One region of the Streptomyces sp. NPDC015125 genome, then DNA from elsewhere that is predicted to be linked to it. Evidence: riboswitches for the same ligand, from Rfam matches in the RefSeq annotation. Region 1 holds a riboswitch; each other region holds the start of a gene.
The links. A riboswitch is a leader RNA that binds a small molecule or an ion and turns the genes downstream of it on or off. The one in region 1 is predicted to bind thiamine pyrophosphate.
Positions count from the first base shown of each region.

Region 2: another riboswitch for thiamine pyrophosphate. It lies ahead of thiC (phosphomethylpyrimidine synthase ThiC); the one in region 1 lies ahead of thiO (glycine oxidase ThiO).
Region 3: another riboswitch for thiamine pyrophosphate. It lies ahead of ACF088_RS00365 (thiamine ABC transporter substrate binding subunit); the one in region 1 lies ahead of thiO (glycine oxidase ThiO).

Region 1 covers NZ_JBIBVF010000030.1:41-5,042, reverse strand. Annotated here, with positions in the region: gene thiE (thiamine phosphate synthase) at 1-380, opposite strand, end outside; gene ACF088_RS37770 (Rv2175c family DNA-binding protein) at 499-864, opposite strand; gene ACF088_RS37765 (NAD(P)/FAD-dependent oxidoreductase) at 1,021-2,262, opposite strand; TPP riboswitch at 2,419-2,531, shown strand; gene thiO (glycine oxidase ThiO) at 2,529-3,782, shown strand; gene thiS (sulfur carrier protein ThiS) at 3,779-4,000, shown strand; gene ACF088_RS37750 (thiazole synthase) at 4,010-4,858, shown strand.
Region 2 covers NZ_JBIBVF010000006.1:257,684-262,685, forward strand. Annotated here, with positions in the region: gene thiC (phosphomethylpyrimidine synthase ThiC) at 1-1,737, opposite strand, end outside; TPP riboswitch at 1,731-1,887, opposite strand; gene ACF088_RS17090 (YibE/F family protein) at 1,955-3,382, shown strand; gene ACF088_RS17095 (SsgA family sporulation/cell division regulator) at 3,557-3,979, opposite strand; gene ACF088_RS17100 (DUF5326 family protein) at 4,745-4,969, opposite strand.
Region 3 covers NZ_JBIBVF010000001.1:95,645-100,646, reverse strand. Annotated here, with positions in the region: gene ACF088_RS00385 (phosphatidate cytidylyltransferase) at 1-464, shown strand, start outside; gene ACF088_RS00380 (RNHCP domain-containing protein) at 967-1,320, shown strand; gene ACF088_RS00375 (hypothetical protein) at 1,475-1,696, opposite strand; gene rlmN (23S rRNA (adenine(2503)-C(2))-methyltransferase RlmN) at 2,001-3,107, shown strand; TPP riboswitch at 3,141-3,261, shown strand; gene ACF088_RS00365 (thiamine ABC transporter substrate binding subunit) at 3,365-4,441, shown strand; gene ACF088_RS00360 (ABC transporter permease) at 4,417-5,002, shown strand, end outside.

The DNA.
Region 1 (5,002 bases):
GGTTCGGTGAGCGCGGCGTCCACCTCGGCCTCGGCATGGGTGGAGCGGCCTATGAGGACGTCCGGGCCCAGCAGGGCGCGGGCGGCCGGGACCGGCAGATCGCCCTGTCCGAGATGCAAGACCTCGCTGCCCGCCGCATGGGCGACATCCGCGCGGTCGTTGACCGCGAGCAGCTTCCCGTGCCGTCGGCAGGCGTCCGCGAAGACCTCCAGATGGCGGAGCTCCTCGCCGGCTTCCATGCCCTTGTCCCGCAGCTGGACGATGTCCACACCCGAGGCGAGCACCGCGTCCAGGAACTGCGGGAGATCGCCCTGGCGCCGGCGGGCGTCCGTGCAGAGATAGAGCCGGGCGTCGGCCAGAGCCGGGCGTGCGGTGGTCATCGGGCGGCTTCCCCCCAGGTCGGGGGCGTACGGCCGGGCCTTCCGGTCCGTACGCCCCGCGGATGCGGTTACGGATGCTGGTGCGGCCGCCGGCACAGGGCGGGCCGCGCCTTCGGCGTCAGACGGCGAGCGCCTGGGCCCGGCGCTTCACCTCCGTGCCGCGATTCTCGCGCAGCGCCTGGGCGGGCGTGCCGGGCAGGGTCTCATCCGGGGTGAACAGCCACTCCAGCATCTCCTCGTCGGTGAAGCCGTCGTCCTTGAGGAGGGTGAGGGTGCCGACGAGGCCCTTGACCACCTTGTCGTCCTGGATGAAATCGGCGGGCACGTGCAGCGCCCGGTTTTCGCCGCGGCGCACCGCGATCAGCTGGCCCTCCTTGACCAGCTGCCGGACCCGCGTCACCTCGACGCCGAGCTGTTCGGCGATGTCGGGGAGGGTGAGCCAGGCGGGGACGAGTCCATCGATGTTTGCGTCAATCTCGGTCACGGGACAAGCCTGCCACCTCCCACTGACAGCCGGTAGCCGGGCATCGCCATCAGGGGCCTGCTGCACACCGGAGGGTGACAGCCGGCACCCGGGGGCATCCGCCGGTCACGGCTCTCCCCCCCCACCCGCCGCCCGGCACCGGCAGCCGGCGCCCGGCTACAGCGCCGCGGCCTTCAGCGGCACCGACGCATTCGCGGCCCGCTCCCGGTCCAGGGCCACACCCCGCTCGATCAGCTTCCGCCCCTGGGCGAGGTCCCGGGGCCGCCCCACGGCCAGCAGCGCGACGAGCCGTCCTTCCCGCAGCCAGATCACCGACCAGGCGGCCCCGGCCGGGTCGCCGCGCCAGACCAGCTCATCGGCGTCCCCGTGGTGGCCCACGTACTGCACGAACCGGCCGAACTGCTCCGACCAGAAGTACGGGACGGGGTCGTAGGCCACCCCTTCCGCCTCGCCGCGGGCGATGTTCTCGGCGACCGTGCGCGGGCCCTGGAGCGCGTTGTCCCAGTGGTGGATCAGCAGCCGGGTGCCGTAGCGGGCCGACGGGAAGGAGGCACAGTCGCCGACCGCGTAGACATCGGCCACGGAGGTGCGCAGTTGCTCGTCGGCCAGTACGGAGCCGTCCCGCGGCGAGACCTCGACGCCCGAGCCGGCCAGCCAGCCGGTCGCGGGGCGGGCACCGATCCCGATGACCACCGCGTCGGCGGGCAGCACCGTGCCGTCCTCGAGGGTGACCGCGCCCGCCGTGACGGAGGCGACCCGGGCGCCGGTGCGCAGCTCAGCGCCCGCATCCGCGTACCAGCCGGTCATATGGGCGGCGACCTCGGCGGGCAGCGCACCGGCCAGCGGGCGGTCGGCGGCTTCGACGACGGTGACCGCGCACCCCGCCTCGCGTGCCGCGGTCGCGAACTCGGCACCGATCCAGCCCGCCCCGACGACCACGATCTCGTGCTGGGCGGCGAGCACCGGCCGCAGCCGCTCGGCGTCGTCCAGGGTGCGCAGCAGATGGACGCCGGGCAGCCCCTCGCTGCCGGGCAGCACGATCGGGTCGGCACCGGTCGCCAGGACCGCATAGTCGTAGGGGACCGGGCCGTCGGCCGTCTCGATCACATGGGCGTCCGGCACCAGGGCGGTGACCGGGCGGCTGAGGTGGAGTGCCACGCCGAGCGCTTCGAAGTCGACGTCGAAGGCGGAGCCCTCGGCCTTGCCCAGCAGCACCGCCTTGGACAGCGGCGGACGGTCGTAGGGCTGGTGGGGCTCGTCACCGAGGAGCGTGATCGCGCCGGGCCAGCCCTGTTCGCGCAGGGCGACCGCGGTCTGCACACCTGCGATTCCGGCGCCGGCGATCACGACGTGCGGCGTGCGGTCAGGGGCCTGGGAGGACTTGCTCTGCTCGCTCACCCGATCACTCTAGGACGGGGTGTGAGGCGGCTCGCAGCAGCGCGCAAGGAGATCTCTGACACAGCGTCACCGTCCGGGCGGCCCGGGACGCGGGCCCCCGGGAGACCGGGGGCGCTGCCTTACGGTGCGTCGCGGCCCCGTATTAGGGTGATGGATACACGCACTCGCGGGAGCCCGGACGCACCGGGCTGAGAGGGAGGCTGACCGGCCTCCGACCGTACGAACCTGATCCGGGTCATGCCGGCGAAGGGAGGGGCTGGACGCCCATGCACGCAGCGGCCACACGATCACAACCCACCCCGCCAAGCCCTGATGTACTGGTCATCGGCGGCGGCATCATCGGCCTGGTCACCGCCTGGCGGGCGGCCGTCCGCGGGCTGAGCGCCGCGGTGGCCGACCCCGCGCCCGGTGGCGGGGCGGCCCGGGTCGCGGCCGGGATGCTGGCAGCGGTCACCGAGCTCCACTACGGCGAGCAGACCCTGCTGGGCCTCAATCTCGCCTCCGCCCGGCGCTACCCCCGGTTCGTCGAAGAGCTGGAGGAGGCCGCGGGCCGGCCCGTCGGCTATCGGCGGTGCGGCACCCTGGCCGTCGCGCTGGACGCCGACGACCGTGCCCATCTGCGCGAACTGCACACCCTGCAGATCCGCTCGGGACTGGAGTCACAGTGGCTGACGGGGCGCGAGTGCCGGCGGCTGGAGCCGATGCTCGCCCCCGGGGTGCGCGGCGGTCTGCGGGTGGACGGCGACCATCAGGTCGATCCGCGCCGGCTGGCGAGCGCGCTGCTGACCGCCTGTGAACGCTCCGGGGTGGCCTTCCACCGGAGCCCGGCCGCGCGGCTGACGGTCGACGGCGGCCGTGCCACCGGCGCGGAACTCGCCGACGGGACACGGGTGCCGGCCGGTCAGGTCGTCCTGGCCGCGGGCAGCCACAGCGGCCGGCTCGCCGGCGTGCCCGACGAGGTGCTGCCCCGGGTGCGCCCGGTCAAGGGCCAGGTGCTGCGGCTGCGGCTCCCGGACATGCCCGCGGGCAGCCCCGCCTTCCTCTCCCGCACCGTACGGGCGGTCGTCCGCGGCGGCCCCCTCTATCTGGTCCCGCGCGAGAACGGCGAACTGGTCGTCGGCGCCACCAGCGAGGAGCTGGGCTGGGACACCACCGTGACCGCGGGCGGGGTCTACGAGCTGCTGCGGGACGCGCACGAGCTGGTCCCCGGCATCACCGAGCTGCCGCTCGTCGAGACCTGCGCCGGACTGCGCCCCGGCTCCCCCGACAACGCCCCGATGCTCGGGCCGACCGCACTGCCCGGCCTGCACCTCGCCACCGGCCACTTCCGCAACGGAGTGCTGCTCACCCCGGTCACCGGTGACGCGATGGCCGAAGTACTGGCCACCGGGCTCCTTCCCGAGGAGGCCCGACCGTTCTCCCCCGCGCGCTTCTCCCCCACCCCTGAACGGCGCGGGGGGACCCCCATCACCGCCCCGGGACCCGAGCACACCCGTGCCCCACAGGAGCAACCCGTATGAACGCCGCCCCACCCACCGTCTCGGTGTCCGTCAACGGCGAGACCCGCGAGATCCCCGGCGGGCTGACCCTCGACCGGCTCGTCGCCACACTGTCCCAGGCGCCCGCCGGGGTGGCCGCGGCGGTCAATGAGACCGTGGTGCCCCGTACCCAGTGGCCCACCACTCCGCTCGCCGACGGCGACCGCGTCGAGGTGCTCACCGCGGTCCAGGGAGGCTGATCCGCAGACATGACCGACACCGCAACGCTCCGGGGGACGCCCCCCACCGCATCCGACAGCGGCTTCGCCGCGGGCTGTGACCCCCTCACCCTCGCCGGCACCGCTTTCGCGTCCCGCCTGATCATGGGGACCGGTGGCGCGCCCAGCCTCGACGTCCTGGAGCGGGCGCTGCTCGCCTCCGGTACGGAGCTGACCACGGTCGCCATGCGGCGGCTGGATCCGACCGTGCAGGGCTCGGTGCTGTCCGTACTGGAGCGGCACAAGATCAAGGTGCTGCCGAATACCGCGGGCTGCTTCACCGCGGGCGAAGCGGTGCTCACCGCCCGGCTCGCCCGGGAAGCGCTCGGCACGGACTGGGTCAAGCTGGAAGTGGTCGCCGACGAGCGCACCCTGCTGCCCGACCCGATCGAGCTGCTGGATGCCGCCGAGACCCTGGTGGACGACGGTTTCACCGTGCTGCCCTACACGAACGACGATCCGGTGCTGGCCCGCAAACTGGAGGACGTGGGCTGCGCCGCGATCATGCCACTGGGCTCGCCGATCGGCTCCGGCCTGGGCATCCGCAACCCGCACAACTTCCAGCTGATCACCGAGCGGGCCGGCGTCCCGGTCATCCTCGACGCGGGCGCAGGAACGGCGTCGGACGTCTCACTGGCCATGGAGCTGGGCTGCGCGGCGGTGATGCTGGCGTCCGCGGTGACCCGTGCGCAGGAGCCGGAGCTGATGGCGTCCGCCATGCGCCACGCCGTCACGGCGGGCCGCCTCGCGTATCGCGCGGGGCGCATCCCACGGCGTCACTTCGCGTTGGCGTCGTCCCCCACGGACGGGATGCTTGACCTTGAGCGGCCGGCGTTCTGAGTTTTCGGCCGTGGGGGCTTCTCGCCGTTGCCGGTCCGCTGCGCTTTGCCTCGGCGCGTTTTTGGCTTTCCCTCCGTGGAGGCTGCTCGCCGCTGCGCTTTGCCTCGGCACGTTTTTGGCTTTCCCGCCATTGCGCCTGGCGGC
Region 2 (5,002 bases), on a different contig from region 1:
CTTCGACTTCTCGGCCATTCCGGCCTCGGGGTCGATCGCCAGATCACCCCCGTGTTCGCGGCGGATGTCCTGGCTGATCTTCATCGAGCAGAACTTCGGGCCGCACATCGAGCAGAAGTGGGCCGTCTTCGCCGGCTCGGCAGGCAGCGTCGCGTCATGGAAGGCGCGGGCCGTGTCCGGGTCGAGGGCCAGGTTGAACTGGTCCTCCCAGCGGAACTCGAAGCGGGCGTCGGAGAGCGCGTCATCCCATCCCTGGGCGCCCGGATGCCCCTTGGCCAGGTCTGCCGCATGAGCCGCGATCTTGTACGTGATGACGCCGGTCTTGACGTCGTCGCGGTCCGGGAGGCCCAGATGCTCCTTGGGCGTGACGTAGCAGAGCATGGCGGTGCCCCACCAAGCGATCATCGCCGCGCCGATACCAGAGGTGATGTGGTCGTAGGCGGGTGCGATATCGGTGGTCAGCGGCCCGAGCGTATAGAACGGGGCCTCCTCGCAGATCTCCTGCTGGAGGTCGATGTTCTCCTTGATCTTGTGCATCGGGACATGTCCCGGGCCCTCGATCATCGTCTGGACGCCGTGCCGCTTGGCGATGGTGTTCAGCTCACCGAGTGTCCGCAGCTCCGCGAACTGGGCCTCGTCATTGGCGTCCGCGATGGATCCGGGGCGCAGGCCGTCTCCGAGCGAGTAGGTGACGTCGTACGAGGCGAGGATCTCGCAGAGCTCCTCGAAGTGCGTATAGAGGAACGACTCCTTGTGATGCGCCAGGCACCAGGCCGCCATGATCGAACCACCGCGGGAGACGATGCCGGTCTTACGGCGGGCCGTCAGGGGGACATAACGGAGCAGCACCCCGGCGTGCACCGTCATGTAGTCGACGCCCTGTTCGGCCTGCTCGATGACGGTGTCCTTGTAGATCTCCCAGGTCAGCTCCTCGGCCTTGCCGTCGACCTTCTCCAGTGCCTGGTAGAGGGGGACGGTGCCGATGGGGACGGGGGAGTTGCGCAGCACCCATTCGCGGGTGGTGTGGATATTGCGGCCGGTGGAGAGGTCCATGACCGTGTCGGCGCCCCAGCGAGTCGCCCAGGTCATCTTCTCCACCTCCTCCTCGATGGAGGAAGTGACCGCCGAATTGCCGATGTTGGCGTTCACCTTCACCAGGAAGTTCTTGCCGATGATCATCGGCTCGATCTCCGGGTGGTTGATGTTCGACGGCAGCACCGCGCGTCCCGCCGCGATCTCGTCGCGGACGAACTCGGGGGTGACGTTCTCGCGGAGGGCGACATACTCCATCTCCGCGGTGATCTCGCCGCGCTGGGCGTAGGCGAGCTGGGTGACCGCGGCGCCGTCACGGCCGCGGCGGGGCTGGCGGGGGCGGCCCGGGAAGACCGCGTCGAGGTTCTTGAGACCGCCGCGCGGCGAGGTGTGCTTGAGGCCGTCGTCCTCGGGCCGCAGGGGGCGGCCCGTGTACTCCTCGGTGTCGCCGCGAGTGATGATCCAGTTCTCCCGCAGCGGCGCCAGACCACGGCGGACGTCGGTATCGATGTGCGGGTCGGTGTACGGCCCTGACGTGTCGTAAAGCGTCACGTCCTTGCCGTTGGTGAGGTGCACCCGCCGGACCGGGACCCGAAGATCCGGGCGCGATCCGGAGACATAGCCCTTGTGCCAGCCGATCTGCGGCTCACTGCTGCCGCCGGCACCGTTTCCGTTTTCGGGCGTGCGTGCATCCTGCAGAGTCATGAGACCCAACTCCCTACGCCGGCATTACCCGGTAACAGGTTCAGCGGTCGACGCAGCGGCTTGCGTCCATGGGCGTTTCACGTGAAACGCCGCTGGGACGAAGGTCAGCGCCCTCTCAGCCCGGTGCTCCGAGCTCCCGCGATTGCAAAGGTGGCACCACGGTAGCGGCCGATGTGGCGGAGTGAACAGGGGGCCCCGGAGTTCTTGCAATGATCGGGTGGTGAGCCCTCACGAGTCCCACCACCATTCCGCCGTGCACTCACACGCGCACGGCCATGGCCCTGCCGCGCCCGTCTCCCGGCATCTGCGCAAGGTCATCGCGGCAGTGTTGATCCCTTTTGCAGCCGCGGTGGCGGTCGGCCTGGTCGTGCTCTGGCCGGGAGGTGCGCCTCCCCATAAGCCGTCCGGCGTCGGCTTCGACCAGCCCACGGAGCAGGCCAGAGTCATCAAGGTGGCGGAGGTGAACTGCGCGGATGTCCATGCCGAGCAGCAGCCCCAGCCACCGTCCCCGACAGGACAACCACCGGCCGGGGGCCGGGCCAAAGGCGAGCCCTGTCAGCAGGCGACGATCAAAGTCACCACGGGAGAGAACGCGGGACGCACCTTCCAGGCGGTAGTGACGCCGGACGCCCTGCGTCACTACACCACCGGCCAGGACGTGGTGGTGGCGTACTCCCCCAAGGCGCCGAAGGATCTGCAGTATTCGGTCAGCGATGTCGACCGGACCCTCCCGATGTGGGTACTGGCCGCCCTCTTCGCGTTCGCGGTGGTAATCGTCGGCCGACTGCGTGGAGTACTGGCGCTGGTGGCACTGGCGGCCAGCTTTGTGGTCCTGACGCTGTTCATCCTCCCGGCGATCCTTCAGGGTTCCAACCCGCTGGTGGTGGCAGTGGTCGGGGGAAGCGCGATCATGCTGATCGCGCTGTACCTGTGCCATGGGCTGACGGCCCGTACGTCGGTGGCCGTACTCGGCACCCTCGCCTCGCTGCTGCTGATCGGGCTGCTCGGATCGGTGTTCATCAACTGGGCGCTGCTGACCGGCAATACGGACGACACGACGGGGCTGGTGCACGGCCTGTACCCCGATATCGAGATCCGCGGTCTGCTGCTCGCCGGGATCATCATCGGGTCTCTGGGGGTGCTCGACGATGTGACGGTGACGCAGACCGCCGCGGTCTGGGAACTCAAGGAGGCGGACCCGTTGGCCGGCTGGCGCAAGCTCTACGGCGCCGCGATGCGGATCGGCCGGGACCACATCGCGTCCGTCGTCAACACCCTTGTGCTGGCCTACGCGGGTGCCGCACTGCCGTTGCTTTTGCTGTTCTCGATCGCACAGAGCAGCGTCGGCACGGTCGCCACGAGCGAAGTGGTCGCGGAGGAGGTCGTCCGCACGCTCGTGGGCAGCATCGGGCTGGTGGCCGCAGTGCCGCTGACGACGTTGCTGGCGGCACTGGTGGTCTCGGCGGACCGGAAGGGGCGGGGCGGGCCGGGAAGTGACGGCGGGCCGGGAGTCGTCCGGCAGTCCGGGGCAGATTTCGGGGCCGAGGTGGATGCCGGGGCCGGAATGGGTGCCGGCATGCCGACAGGCGCCACGGAGAGCCGTCCGGGCCGTCGCGGGGGACGCGGCAGGCGCCGTAAGCGGTGACGGAAGCTCAGGGACACGACTTCCGTCCCCCACGGGCCGTGAGAGGGGCGGGGGCGGACGGGAGGAGTGCGGTGGCAGGCAGGCGGCACGGGCAGGGAGCGGAGGGTACGCGGGCACGCAGGAGGACCGGCGTACCCGGCAGGGCGTCGGCGTGGACGGTGCGACCGGGGCGGGTCAGCCGGCCGGCGCCTCCGTGAGGATCTGGTCCAGCACGGCCTCCAGGGTGTCGCAGACCTCTTCCTTGCCCAGCGGTACAAGCCGGTCCGTACGGTCGAGGAAGGCGACCAACGGTGCCGCGCTGACGCGGAACAGCGCGCGCTCGGCGCCGACTTGAAGGCTGATGAAGACATCACTGAGGTGCGCGGGGGATGCCGGCTCGATACGCACATCACCCTCACCGGACGGCCGGCTCAGCCCGTCCAGCAGCAACTCTCGACCGAACGCCCAGGTCACGGGCGCATCGCCGGGAAGGTCGAAGGTGAGGCGGACGGCGTACGGATCGGCGCTGGCGAAGTCCAGCTCCACCGGAATCCGGAACGCGAGCTCTTCCGAAACGACGAAGCTCATGATCACTTCTGCCTGAACTGTGTCGGTCATCAACCACTGCCCCGCACTTGATCGGAGATGGCCGGGAAACATCCCCGTGGCCCTATTGGCGCCATCGTCTGCCACGCGCAAGCAGATCACAAGGAGTGAGTTTTCAGATACTGACAGAGAAGGCGAGTGTCGTTAGTACCGCCTCCGCCATTTTTCGTAGTCGGTCTGTAACGGACCGCAATCGATGCAGTTCGTCCGCGGGTGGGGAATCCGCCGACGCCGCGACGGCCGCCTCGCCCCGGACAGGGAGGGCCCTGCGCGCCGTGCCCAAGGCATATCCCTGATGCGCGAAAGCCCGATGATTGCCACGCACCGTATCCACAAGGTGCAGTAATTCGTCCATAGATCGCATGGAAAAGGGCGATATCGGCTGGACGGCATGGCGCAAGAGACGCTCTCCGCTTGCTGCTCCGTCAAACCGTCCGAGCAGATATTGCCCGATCGCGTGGCCGGGTGCGGTGGTGCGGAAGAACCCCCACGACTCCACCGGCGGCCGCTACGGCCGTGGGTGACCACCACCGTCCCGACATCACCCTCCCGGTGGACGGCGAAGTAGACGGCGGCGCCGAGTCGGGCCCGTCACGGCCCGGCCTTGAGCCCGTCAGCCCGCCTTCGCAGACCCGGCGGGCTCCTTGCCGGCGTCCGGCTCCGGGCCGGACGCCGGCAAGGACAGCAGACGGATTCGCTGTTCACGATTGCCAATGCCGAACGCCCGATTCCGCTCGCAGCGGGGCACGGGGGCCGGCCGGCGGGCGGCCCTGCCGCTTACCAGTCGCCCTTCGACGAGGACGATGACGAGCCACTGGACCTGCGGACGAGGTAGATGACTCCGGCGATCAGGGCTGCCGCTATGAGGACCTTGAAGAGCACGCCGATCAGGAAGCCGAGCGCGGTGGTGATCAGTCCGCCGAAGACCACGATCAGAACGACGGGCACCACGACCCAGGTGACCCACCACGGAAGTCCTGCGAATATCCCCTTACCAGCCACTGCTCTGCCCTGCTTTCTGTCTCTTGCGCTGTC
Region 3 (5,002 bases), on a different contig from region 1:
ATGTGCCCTTCCTCGCGACGTTCGTGGCGCTGATGCTCGCGGCCGAGCCCGACGGGCCGGAGCGGGTGCTGACCTTCCTGATGCTGACGGTCGTCAGCGACACCGGCGCGTATGCGGTCGGCTGGCGGTTCGGCAGGCACAAGCTCGCACCGCGCATCAGCCCCGGCAAGACCCGTGAGGGGCTCGTCGGCGCGGTGCTCTTCGCGATGGTGGCCGGCGCACTGTGCATGGAATTCCTCATCGTGCACGGGGCCTGGTGGCAGGGCCTGGTGCTCGGCCTCGCGGTCGCGGCCAGCGCCACCCTCGGCGACCTCGGCGAATCCATGATCAAGCGCGATCTCGGCATCAAGGACATGGGCACCCTGCTCCCCGGCCACGGCGGGATCATGGACCGCCTCGACTCCCTGCTGCCGACGGCGCCCGTCGTGTGGCTGTTGTTCGTGGTCTTCGTGGGGTCCGGCTGACCGCACGGACTGTATGAGGGGGCTCCCGCACCGAGCGGGAGCCCCCTCTTCGCGTCTTTGCAGGTCTTCTTCCGCCACCGTCGGCCGGGTGCCGTACCGCCTTAAAATAGGCCTCACCCTCCGAAGCCGTTCAGGCGGTTTGCGGAACCCGACGCGACACGAACAAGGAGGTGGCGTGATCAAGAAGCGCTGTACCGCTGCCGGTGCTGCCTGACGGGGGACGGCGCCGACGTCAGTGAGGCTGGACCGACACCTACCGGCGGCACGTGGCGATGCCCGCGTGACAGTGGCCGGGACAAACCGACAAACCCGGTCGTGGTCCGGATTCAGGGCTGCGAGCACGCCCTGATGAAGCTGGAGCCGGAAGTAATCGCCCGCCCGAGAAGCGGGCGGTGAACCGCGTCCCTCCCCAGCCGAGCCTGAGACCCCTGAAAAGGGGGAGAGCCAACGGAACCCTGCGCCTCCGAGTTGAAGATCCCTTCGACTCGCTGAGGAGCAGCACATCAGCAGAACCACCGAGAACACCGGCTTCACGTGCAGCAACTGTGGTGAAGAGGTCGCACCCCTCGTCAACGGGAGCTACCGCAACCACTGCCCGCAGTGTCTGCATTCGCTTCATGTGGACGTCAGGCCCGGAGACCGTGCCGGCGACTGCCGGGCGTTGATGCGCCCGGTGGCCGTCGACCACCACTCCGCCAAGGGCTACATGATCGTCCACCGCTGCACCGGCTGCGGCGTCCGCCGTCGCAACCGCATGGCCGACGATCCCCACCAGGGCGACGACCTCGACCAGGTCCTCACCGTGATGCGCAGGGGGATCAGCCGTCACGAAGCAGGCCGGCACCCCCGGCCCTGACGGCTCATCCGACGCCTCGCGGCCCCCGCCTCGGCGGGGGCCGTCCGTCGGGGGAGCGGCTGCTGCCGCGATGTGGCGTGGCGCAGTGTGGGTGCTCCGCCGGGCATCCCGCCGTCGTGGCCGAGCGTGCGGATGCCCCGGACGTCGCGAGGGCTCAGAGCTTGGACAATTTGGCGTACGGAGTCATGATCCGTGCCTGCTGCGAACCGAAGTCGACAAGTACCGCGATCTCATCCTCGATACAGATCACGCGGCCGAGGCCGTACTCATCGTGTGTGACCCGGTCGCCCATCGCGAACTGCTTGGGAGGACGCGTGACCGGGGGCTTGAAGGGGCTGGACGGCAGATGGCGCCGGGCTACGGCAGGTTTTGTCATTACGAGCAGTATGCGCCTGGTGAGCGAGCTGCCCCCCAACCCGCCGGCTAACGCAACCAAGCCGAGATCTCTTCGGCGGCCACTGCTCACCCGGTTTCCCCGCCACACGGAGTGATCACAGTTGAGCGCCAAGGCCGAGGTCGAGCCGATGATCCGGCCGTCCCCGGGGCGTCCCCGGGTCGTCCCCGGGCCGTCCCCGGGCCGTGCGAGGCGGGCCGTCAAGGGCAGAAGGCCACCGTGGGTGATGGACCCCTCACCGCTCCGGCCTGGGGCTCCCTGGACGATCTGCCACACTGGACGCACCATGCCTGCACCCGGAGAACTTACTTTCGTCGCGCCGCGTGGGGCCAAGAAGCCTCCGCGGCACCTTGCCGATCTCACTCCCGTCGAGCGTCGCGAAGCGGTGGCCGCGATCGGGGAGAAGCCGTTTCGCGCCAAGCAGCTGTCGCAGCACTACTTCGCCCGCTATGCGCACGACCCGGCGCAGTGGACCGACATCCCGGCCGCGGCGCGCGAGAAGCTGGCGAGCGAGCTGCTGCCGGACCTGATGAAGGTCATGCGGCACATCTCGTGTGACGACGACACCACGCGCAAGACCCTGTGGAAGCTGCACGACGGCACGCTCGTCGAGTCCGTGCTGATGCGCTACCCGGACCGGGTCACCATGTGCATCTCCTCGCAGGCCGGGTGCGGAATGAACTGTCCGTTCTGCGCGACGGGGCAGGCGGGCCTGGACCGGAATCTGTCGACCGCCGAGATCGTGCACCAGATCGTCGACGGGATGCGAGCGCTGCGCGACGGCGAGGTGCCGGGCGGGCCGGCGCGGCTGTCCAACATCGTCTTCATGGGGATGGGCGAGCCGCTCGCCAACTACAAGCGGGTGGTCGGGGCGATCCGGCGGCTGACCGACCCCGAGCCCGACGGGCTGGGGCTTTCCCAGCGGGGCATCACCGTCTCGACGGTCGGGCTGGTGCCGGCGATGCTGCGGTTCGCCGACGAAGGATTCAAGTGCCGGCTGGCGGTGTCGCTGCATGCGCCCGATGACGAGCTGCGCGACACCCTGGTGCCCGTCAACACGCGCTGGAAGGTGCGTGAGGTGCTGGACGCGGCGTGGGAGTACGCGGAGAAGTCCGGGCGCCGGATTTCGATCGAGTACGCGCTGATCCGGGACATCAACGACCAGGCGTGGCGCGGTGACCTGCTGGGACGGCTGCTGAAGGGCAAGCGCGTCCATGTGAACCTCATTCCGCTGAATCCGACGCCCGGTTCGAAGTGGACCGCCTCGCGTCCCGAGGACGAGCGGGCGTTCGTCCAGGCCATCGAGGCACACGGTGTGCCGGTGACCGTCCGCGACACCCGCGGCCAGGAGATCGACGGCGCCTGCGGGCAGCTCGCGGCCTCGGAACGTTGACCGCCCGCTGGTACTGTGTGATCGAACAAATGCACCATCCGACAGGGGAGCGCCACAGCGCTGAGAGTGCGGAAGCGTCGTAGACCTACGGCGCCCGCAGACCCTTGAACCTCGCCCGGGTCATTCCGGGTAGGAAGTTCGGTCGTCACTCATGCTGTTGCGCCCCGCCCCGAGTCCCCTCCGTACGTCTTCGGACGCCGGGAGCCGTGGACACCGGGCGGGGCCGCGTCTCTTCCTGGCCAGCCAGGAGGAAATCAGTGAGCACCACGAGCAGAATCACCGCCACGGCGGTCGCCGCCGCGGTCGGCATGTCCGCGCTGGCCGCATGCGGTGCCCCGGGCGGCGGGGGTGCGGACGCCAAGACCGTCACGCTCGTCAGCCATGACTCGTTCAACGTCTCCAAGTCCGTCCTGAGCGCCTTCGAGAAGGAGAGCGGCTACCAGGTCAGGATCCTCAAGGGCGGGGATGCCGGGAAGGCCGTCAACCAGGCGATCCTGTCCAAGGGCAATCCGCAGGGCGATGTGTTCTTCGGCATCGACAACACGCTGCTCTCGCGCGGTCTGCACGAGGGAGTCTTCAGCCCGTACCGGGCCAAGGGGCTGGCGGACGTTCCGGCCGGGCTGCAGCTCGACAAGGGCGAGCACCGCGTCACCCCGCTCGACTACGGCGACATCTGCGTCAACTACGACCGCGGGTACTTCGCCCGCCACAAGACCGCGCCGCCGAAGAGCTTCGATGATCTGCTGAAGCCCCGGTACAAGGGCATGCTCGTGACGGAGAATTCCGCCACGTCCTCCCCGGGGCTCGCCTTCCAGCTCGGCACCATCGCGAAGTACGGGCAGGACGGCTGGCAGAGCTACTGGAAGAAGCTCAAGGCCAACGGCGTCGAGGTCGTCGACGGCTGGGAACAGGCCTACAACGACCGGTTCTCGGGCTCCGCGGCCGGCCAGGGCAAGGGCGACAAGCCGCTGGTGGTCTCCTACGCCTCCAGCCCGCCGGCCGAGGTGCTGGGCAAGAAGCCCGCGCCCAAGGAGGCGCCGACCGGGGTCGCGACGGGCACCTGCTTCCGCCAGATCGAATTCGGCGGCCTGCTCAAGGGAGCGAAGAACGAGAAGGGCGGTAAGGCGCTGCTGGACTTTTTGCTGAGCAAGAAGTTCCAGGAGGACGTACCGCTGCAGATGTTCGTCAACCCGGCACGCGAGGACGCCAAGGTGCCGGAGCTGTTCACCAAGTACGGCACGACGATCGGCAAGCCCACGACGCTGCCTCCCGAGACGATCACCAAGAACCGCGAACAGTGGATCAAGCAGTGGTCCTCGCTCGTTCTGAAGTAGTCCGCAGCCGGCGCCCGCGGCCCGTGCGGGGAACGGCGGCGCGGCTCGGCCTGATGGCGGTGCCGCTCGCCTTCTTCGCGCTGTTCTTCGCCTATCCGGTCGTGGCGATCGTCGGGCGGGGGCTGAAGGACGGCGGACAGTGGCAATTCGGCCGGTTCGGGACCGTGCTGAGCGACCCGGACGTCGTGCATGTGCTGTGGTTCACCGTCTGGCAGGCGGCGGCCTCGACCGGGCTGACGCTGCTGATCGCGCTGCCCGGTGCGTATGTCTTCGCGCGTTTCGACTTCCCGGGCAAACAGCTGCTGCGGGCGGTGGTGGCGGTGCCGTTCGTGCTGCCCACCGTCGTCGTCGGCTCGGCCTTCCTGGCGCTGGCCGGGCGGGGCGGACTGCTGGACGAGCTGTGGGGCCTGCGCCTGGACACCTCGGTGTGGGCGATCCTGCTCGCGCATGTGTTCTTCAACTACGCCGTGGTCGTCCGGACCGTCGGCGGACTCTGGGCCCAGCTCGACCCGCGTCAGGAAGAGGCGGCGCGGATGCTGGGGGCCGGACGGTTCGCGGCCT